Regions from separate parts of the Allobosea sp. 2KB_26 genome, predicted to be linked through region 1. Evidence: riboswitches for the same ligand, from Rfam matches in the RefSeq annotation. Region 1 holds a riboswitch; the other holds the start of a gene.
The links. Region 1 has a riboswitch for cobalamin ahead of AB4099_RS18465 (ABC transporter substrate-binding protein). Riboswitches for the same ligand answer to the same signal wherever they lie in the genome.
Positions count from the first base shown of each region.

Region 2: it holds a riboswitch for cobalamin, as region 1 does, so the genes downstream of both, AB4099_RS24215 (CbtB domain-containing protein) here and AB4099_RS18465 (ABC transporter substrate-binding protein) in region 1, are expected to answer to the same signal.

Region 1 is NZ_JBFRHE010000006.1:225,717-229,793, reverse strand. It holds gene AB4099_RS18475 (ribonucleoside-diphosphate reductase subunit alpha) at 1-42, shown strand, start outside; gene AB4099_RS18470 (ribonucleotide-diphosphate reductase subunit beta) at 168-1,295, shown strand; cobalamin riboswitch at 1,386-1,596, shown strand; gene AB4099_RS18465 (ABC transporter substrate-binding protein) at 1,873-2,901, shown strand; gene AB4099_RS18460 (FecCD family ABC transporter permease) at 2,910-3,935, shown strand; gene AB4099_RS18455 (ABC transporter ATP-binding protein) at 3,932-4,077, shown strand, end outside.
Region 2 is NZ_JBFRHE010000010.1:222,755-226,831, reverse strand. It holds gene cobW (cobalamin biosynthesis protein CobW) at 1-979, opposite strand, end outside; gene AB4099_RS24225 (DUF1636 family protein) at 984-1,373, opposite strand; gene AB4099_RS24220 (CbtA family protein) at 1,423-2,163, opposite strand; gene AB4099_RS24215 (CbtB domain-containing protein) at 2,176-2,355, opposite strand; cobalamin riboswitch at 2,394-2,576, opposite strand; gene cobU (bifunctional adenosylcobinamide kinase/adenosylcobinamide-phosphate guanylyltransferase) at 2,717-3,241, shown strand; gene cobO (cob(I)yrinic acid a,c-diamide adenosyltransferase) at 3,255-3,866, shown strand; gene cbiB (adenosylcobinamide-phosphate synthase CbiB) at 3,970-4,077, opposite strand, start outside.

The sequences.
Region 1 (4,077 bases):
GCCTGCTCGATCGACGATCCGACCTGCGAAGCCTGCCAGTGAGGCAGCGGCAGCGTCCATGCTCGCCTTCGCGGCGCGCATGGACGCCCGGCCCTGCCCGATAGCGAACGATACGGACGGCCGGGGCAAACCCGGCCGCGACATTCAGACCCGATTGGATATTCATCATGCTCGACTGGTCAGACAGCAAGCCTGCCGCCGCCCTCGATCCCAATCCGGCCGCCCCCGGCGGAGCCCAAGCCGACGCCACCGGCCTCGGCGAGATCGATCGCTCCGGCGGGCGCGTCAGCGTCGACGAGAAGCGAATGATCAACTGCCGCGCCGACGTGAACCAGTTGTTGCCGCTCAAGTACAAATGGGCCTGGGAGAAGTACCTCGCCGGCTGCAACAACCATTGGATGCCGACAGAGGTCTCGATGCAGGCCGATATCGCCCTGTGGAAATCGAAGGACGGGCTGACCGAGGACGAGCGTCGCGCGATCAAGCGCAATCTCGGCTTCTTCGCGGCGTCCGAAAGCCTCGTCGCCAACAACATTGTGCTCGCGATCTACCGCCATCTCACCAATCCGGAATGCCGGCAATACCTGCTGCGCCAGGCTTTCGAGGAGGCGGTGCACACCCACACCTTCCAGTACATCGTCGAAAGCCTCGGCCTCGACGAGGGTGAGCTCTTCAACATGTATCGCGAGGTGCCCTCGATCACCGACAAGGCGGCCTGGGCGCTGAAGCATACCCAGCATCTCGACGACCCCGATTTCGAGACCGGCACGCCCGAGGCCGATCAGGCCTTCCTGCGCGACCTCGTCGCCTTCTACGTGATCTTCGAAGGCATGTGGTTCTACACCGGCTTTGCCCAGATCCTGTCGCTCGGCCGGCGCAACAAGATGGTCGGCATCGCCGAGCAGTACCAGTACATCCTGCGCGACGAGAGCATTCACCTGAATTTCGGCATCGACGTGATCAACCAGATCAAGATCGAGAACCCGCATCTCTGGACCAGGGCCTTCCAGGACGAGTTGCGCGGCATGATTCGCAACGCTGCCGAACTTGAGGCCGCCTATGGCCGGGACACCATGCCGCGCGGTTTCCTCGGCCTCAATGCCGCGCTCTGCGAGCAGTACATGCATTTCATCGCCAACCGCCGTTGTGCGCAACTCGGCCTCAGCCCCGTCTTCGCGGAAACGGAAAACCCGTTTCCCTGGATGAGCGAGGCGATGGACCTGAAGAAGGAGAAGAACTTCTTCGAGACCCGCGTCATCGAATACCAGAACGGCGGCGCCCTGAGCTGGGAGTGAGCCGAGAAGGATGGGGCCGCCTCACTGCAGGGCTCCATCAGCAAGCGGTGTGGTCGGTGCCTGCGGCTTGACGCCGCGTTGGGCCCCTCTATGGTCGGCCGCGATCAAGGTTCTTCGGGCTCAGGCCCGAAGCTAAGAGGGAATTCGGTGAGGCGCCCTGCGCCGAATCCGAGGCTGCCCCCGCAACTGTAAGCGGCGAGCTCTTCTCCCATCGTCCACTGGCGCTCTCAACGCCGGGAAGGCCGGGCGAAGCCAGCGCTGACCCGCGAGCCAGGAGACCTGCCCTGATCGCAGAAGCGTCTTTCGGGCGGGGTGTCCGGGGGGATTTGCGTCGGCGGCAGGTCGTAGACCGGCACCCCCGAACCGATCCGCTCAAGCTCCCGGCTCGTCATCTCGGGGAGCGATGAATTCCATGTCCATGATGCTGAACCACGCCATCGCAGTCGTGGCAGAGCGCTTGACGCAGACGTATCGAGCGGCCTATCAAAATTGTAATACTGTTACATTTCAAGATCGACCGTGCGAGGCCCACGAGCTTCGCGACGCATGCGGCCGCTCGACGCTATCGGAGATTTCAATGCGCAGCGCTGCACGCCTTTCTTGCCTTTCGTTCGTCGCAGCCATCGGCATGTCGATGTCGGGAGCGGCCTTGGCCGCACCGACGCAGTATCCGCTGACGCTGGAGAATTGCCGGGAGACGATAACGTTCAACCAGGCGCCAAAGCGCGTCGTGGCTGTCGGACAGACGCAGACCGAGATCCTCTACGCGCTCGGGCTCGGCGACAAGGTCGTGGGCACAGCCGTGTGGTTCAGCCCTGTCGCGAAGCCCTATGAGGCGGTCAACGCCAAGGTGAAGCGGCTTGCCGACAACGATCCGAGTTTCGAGGCTGTCGTCGCCCAGGAGCCGGACCTCGTGACTGCGATGTTCGAATGGCATATCGGCCCCAACGGTATCGTCGGCAAGCGCGACCAGTTTGCGAAGCTGAAAGTGCCGACCTACGTTTCCCCCACCGATTGCGTCGGCAAGGACAATTCCGGGCCGGGCGACGGCGTCCGCACGCAGATGTTCACGATGGAACTCGTCTATCGCAATATTCGCGAGTTCGGGCAGATCTTCGATGTCTCCGATCGCGCCGAGGCGCTGGTCGCTGAATTGAAGGCGCGCGAGGACAAGGCGGTCGCTTCTGTTGCCGGGATCAAGCCGCAGGATGTTCCTGTCGTCGTCTGGTTCTCCAGCAAGGACATCAAGGGGGACGCCTTCCTGGCCGGCAAGAATGGCGTGCCTGCCTATATCCTGTCGAAGCTCGGCGCCCGGAACGTCATCACCACCAACGAGGAATGGCCGCTGGTCGGTTGGGAGACCGTCGCTTCCACCAACCCTGCCGTCATCGTCGTGGTCAAGATGGATCGCCGGCGTTTCCCGGCAGACGACATCAATCTCAAGCTCGACTTCCTCAAGACCGACGCGGTTGCGAGCAAGCTCGACGCCAGCCGGCAGCAGCGGATCGTGATCATGGATGTCGGCGCGACCAGGGCCGGGCTTGATACGATCGACGGCATCGAGGCGCTGGCCAACGGCATCAAGAGCTTCGGCCTCACCAAGTGAGCCATGGAGTGGTTCGGCCCAACTGGTCGGCGAGGGGCGCAGTAGCGCTCCTCGCCTTCGTCCTGCTGATACTCGCGATCGCACTCGCCGTGACGATCGGAGAGATGTCGATCCCGCTTGCCACGGTCTTCAAAGCCCTGGGCAACGGGTTGTTCGATCTCGACTACCCCGTGAGCGCGATCCAGCAGGGCGTCATCTTTGACTACCGCTTGAGCCGGGCTGTGGTGGCGGCCCTCTGCGGAGGAGCGCTCGCGCTTTCGGGCGCGATCCTGCAGGCGCTCCTGCGTAATCCTCTCGCAGAACCCTATATCCTTGGTATCTCGGCCGGAGCCTCGACGGGTGCGGTCGCGGTGATGATCCTGGGCTTCGGCGGCGCTGCACTCAGCATATCCGGTGGAGCCTTCCTCGGCGCCATTGCTGCACTTGTCATCGTGGCCTTGCTCGCCGCCGGGTCCGGCGGCGCGACCGACCGCGTGATTCTCGCAGGCGTCGCCGGATCGCAGCTGTTCAATGCGGCGACCGCGACGATCGTCACCACGCTGGCCAGTGCCGAACAGGCCCGCGGCGTGATGTTCTGGCTTCTCGGCAATTTCGGAGGCGTGCGCTGGCCCGATGTCTGGCTCGCCACGCCAGTGGCCTTCGCGGGCTTCGCCGTCTGCATCTTTCATACGAAGGCGCTCGATGCGTTCGCCTTCGGGGCGGATGCCGCCGCCGCATTGGGCGTGGCGGTGACCCGCGTGCGCATCGTGCTATTCGCGACCACGGCCGTCATGACCGCGACCATGGTCAGCATCGTCGGCACGATCGGATTCGTCGGTCTTGTCATACCTCACGCCGCGCGCTTCCTGACGGGCCCAGCCCATGCCCGGCTACTCCCGGCATGCCTGATCATCGGTGCAATCTTCATGATTCTTGCCGACATTCTGTCGCGGACGCTGGTGCCGCAGCAGATTCTGCCGATTGGCGTCGTGACGGCGCTGTTCGGGGCCCCGGCTTTCGCCTTCATACTCTATCGTGCAAGGCGGCCGGCATGACGCTGGCTGCGCGTGACGTCCGTTGGAGCGCCGGTGGGCGCATGATCGTGGACGGCGTGACGCTGCACGCCAAACCCGGAAAGATTCTCGGTCTCATCGGCCCCAACGGCTCGGGGAAGTCGAGCCTGTTGCGGCTGCTCTG
Region 2 (4,077 bases), on a different contig from region 1:
CCTTGGCTTCGCCGGCCGCCCAGGCGCGGTCGTAATGGTGGCTGACCCGGCGACCGACGCCCTGCACGACGAGCCGCATCGGCTTGCCCGGAATCGCGGCAAAGCCCTTCAGGCGCAGCACGCCTTCGGCCTCCGCAGCCCTGGCAACGCGGGCCGATAGGGCCTCAGGCGAGGTTGCGGCGGCGAGAGCGAAGTCGAGGCTCTCGAAATCGTCGTGGTCGTGGTCCTCGGCGCTCTCGTGATGCGAGGGGCGCCCAGTGAGATCGGCCTCGGCAGCCGCGTTGAGGCCGATGATCAGGGCGGGCTCGACCTTGCCATGGGCCGTCTCGACGATCTTGATCGCCTTCGGCAGATGCGCGGCGATCTCGGCTTTGACGCGTTCGCGACCGGCCGTATCGACGAGATCGCTCTTGTTGAGCAGGATCAGGTCGGCGCAGAGAATCTGGTCCTCGAACACCTCTTCGAGCGGGTTGTCGTGACCGACCGCCGCATCCTGCGCCGCCTGCGCGGCGAGAGCGTCCGGATCATCCGCGAACTGGCCATCCGCGACCGCCGGCGCGTCGACCACGGCGATAACGCCGTCCACTGTGACACGCGAACGAATGGCCGGCCAGTTGAAGGCATTGACCAGCGGCTTCGGCAGCGCAAGCCCTGACGTCTCGATCAGGATGTGCTCCGGCGGGTTCGGCCGGTCCAGCAGCTTTTCCAGCGCCGGCACGAAGTCGTCGGCGACGGTGCAGCAGATGCAGCCATTCGGCAGCTCGACGATGTCCTCCGCGGTGCAGCCGGAAATCCCGCAGCCGGCGATGAAGGAGCCGTCGAAGCCGAGATCGCCGAACTCGTTGACCAGCACAGCGATGCGCTTGCCCCCGGCATTCTCCAGCAGGTGACGCACCAGCGTGGTCTTTCCGGCACCGAGGAAGCCGGTGATGATCGTGCAGGGGATCTTGCCCAGCGAGCGGGCTTGGGGAGCGTTCATGGTCTCATCCTTGTTGGCGCACCGGGAGAGGCGGTACGCGCGCGACCACGCCCTTGCGGAACGAGGCGGGTCTTTCTTTCCAGGGAACGATACCGTTCGTGCTGGCTGCAAAACTCGCAGCTGCGCCGACGACTTCGTCGATATGGGCGTCGGTGTCGAGGTCGCCGATCAGATAGGTCCATTTCCCGTCCGCCGCCAAGGCGACGGTGCAGGGGCGATTGCAGACCGCGAGGCAGTCGACAGGTTCGACCGGAAGCGTACCGCCGTCGCGTGCGATGCGTTCACGCAGCGCTTCGGCAAAGCTCAGTCCGGGCTGATCGTACCCCTCCGGCAGGTCCGCCCGCGTACGCCGGCAGGCGACGCAGACGAAAATGGTGACATTGCCTTCGGGCATGGGCCGCTTCCTTGCTCCCGGCGCGATCCCGGGGGGATCGCGCTCAGCGTCAGGCCCTGGCCGGGGCGGCGGCACGGCGCGTTGCCCAGGGCCAGAGCACACCGACGGCAAAGCCGGTGGCGAGCCAGAGGGCGGCCTGGAGGGCGAGCGAGAGCGCGGCGAAATGCGCCGCGATTTCGGCTGGGACCTTGCTCTCCGGAGCGGCGGGATGTGGCGCGCCGATCAGATGCGGCACGAGCACCGCCAGCACGGCAAGCGCCCGCAACCAGGGGGCCTCTGCCCGAAGGAAGACCCAGAGCCCGCCAGCAGTGACGAGCGCCGTGGCGATCCACCAGGTCTGGCGGTGAAGCAATTCGGCTGACGCACTGCCGGGCAGCTCGGGTGCGAGCCCGGTTGCGGGCACGAGGCCGAAGGCCAGGAACCCGCACGCCGCCCAGATCAGTGCGGTCCGCTCGGTGATGGCATCGCCTGCGGCGATCATGCCGCCGAGCAGCAGGGCGGCAAAACCGATCGCGGTCGCAATGGTGACGATGGTGGTGAAGGCCGTGCGCTGCAAGCCGTCCTGCGGCTTCCACTCGGCGTGGTCTGCCGCGTCAGGGCCGCCATGGGCTAGGACGATCCTGGCATCGCCGGTGAAGCTGGCGTGCTGCAGTTCGGCCGCCCGCAGCGCCGTCTCGAAGGTTTCCGCCTTGAGGATCAGCGGCGTGGTGGTGACATGCTGGAGTGCTGCAACCAATAGCCCAGCCATAAGCCCGGCCAGAAGACTGACCGTGAGAACACGATTGACCATGTTGCGATTCCCTCAGTGGCAGGGAAAGGCGAGGGTGTGGCGCGTGTCGTGGGCCGCGTTGTGTACGCTGGTCGAATGGGCGAAGCCGACGGTGAAGATCAGGGCTGCACCGAGTGCCAGGGCAGCTGCGGCAGCCTTGACGCGCTCGGAGGCGCTGGCCTGGGTGGTGATCGAAGCCGTATTCGTCGTCATCTCGGTCTCCTTGGCCACCCCGCCGGCAGCCCGCTGGATTGCATCACTCGCTGACGGCAGGTCTCCTGGCTCGCGGGTCCGGATCTCTCGCCGCCTTCCCGGGACAATCCCAGTGGCCGATGGCGCGAAACTCGCCGCTTACAGTTGCGGGGGCAGCCGCGGTATCGCACCGCGTTCCCTTTTCACCTCCTTGCAGAGGCACCGTCAGGGATGATCATTAGCCATCTGCACGGTGCTGTGCAATGCAGCGATCGTGATTGCGAGCGCAGTGAAGCGATGCGATCTCCTCTGGCCCATCCCGGCTTGCTTCGCTTCCCTCGGCATGTCCATTCCTTAGGCTGATCTTCCCTGGGCTGAGATTTTGGCAGTGGCAGCGATCCTTTCCCCTCTCACCCTCGTTCTGGGCGGCGCCCGCTCCGGCAAGAGCCGCCATGCCGAGGCCCTGATCGAGATGGTGTCGGCGCCCTGGACCTATCTCGCCACGGCGCAGGCCTACGACGAGGAGATGCGCGCCCGGATTGCCGAGCACCGCGCCCGCCGGTCGCAGGACTGGACGACCATCGATGCGCCGCTGGCCCTGGCGCAGGCGATCCGCGCGGTTCCCGCGGGGCAGCCCATCCTAGTGGACTGCCTGACGCTCTGGCTGACCAATGTGATACTGGCGGAGCAGGATGTGGCGGCTGCGAGCCGCGAACTGGTCGAGGCCTGCCTCGCGGCACGAGGCCCGGTGGTCCTGGTCTCCAACGAGGTCGGGCTCGGCATCGTGCCGGATAATGCGCTCGCCCGGCGGTTCCGCGACGAGGCGGGCCGGTTGCACCAGATGCTTGCGGCGCGGGCCGACCGGGTGATCTTCATGGTCGCGGGTCTGCCGATGCAGGTGAAATGAGCAGGGAGTTGTGATGACAATCGATGCTGACGAGGCCGCCCGCCACAAGGCCAAGATGGAAAAGCGGAAGGCGGTGCAGGATGCCGAGGTCGCCGCCAAGACGATCGAAAAGGGGCTCCTGATCGTCAATACGGGGCCTGGCAAGGGCAAGTCGACCGCCGCTTTCGGTCTGATCCTGCGGGCTCTCGGCCATGACTGGCGCGTCGGGGTGGTGCAGTTCATCAAGGGCGCCTGGGCGACCGGTGAGCGCAAGGCGCTCGACGCCTTTGGCGATCGCATCGTCTGGCACACGATGGGCGAGGGCTTCACCTGGGAGACGCAGGACAAGGCCCGCGATATCGCCGCCGCCGAGCGCGCTTTCGCCAAGGCGAAGGCGCTGATGGACGATCCGGAGATACGCCTGCTCGTTCTCGACGAGCTCAACATCGCGTTGCGCTACGACTATTTGCCGCTGGCGGAGGTGGTCGAGACATTGGCGAACCGGCGCCCTGATCTGCATATCGTTGTCACCGGCCGCAATGCGAAGCCCGAGTTGATCTCTGTTGCCGACCTCGTCACCGAGATGACGCTGGTGAAGCATCACTTCGCAGCGGGCGTGAAAGCACAGGCCGGGATCGAGTTCTGAGGCTCAAGCATCGGCCCGAAAAGTGGATCGCGGCTTTCGGGACAGCCGATGCAAACACAGAAGGTGAGATCATCGGTCCGGATGCGATGCCCGGTCCGATGATCTACAAGGCGAGCGCGGCGAAGGCGCCTGTAATCGCGAGCCCCCACAGGAGCAGACACGCCCTCCGATAAAGAGCGAGCGCCCGCCGGATATCCGCCGCGCCCGCTTC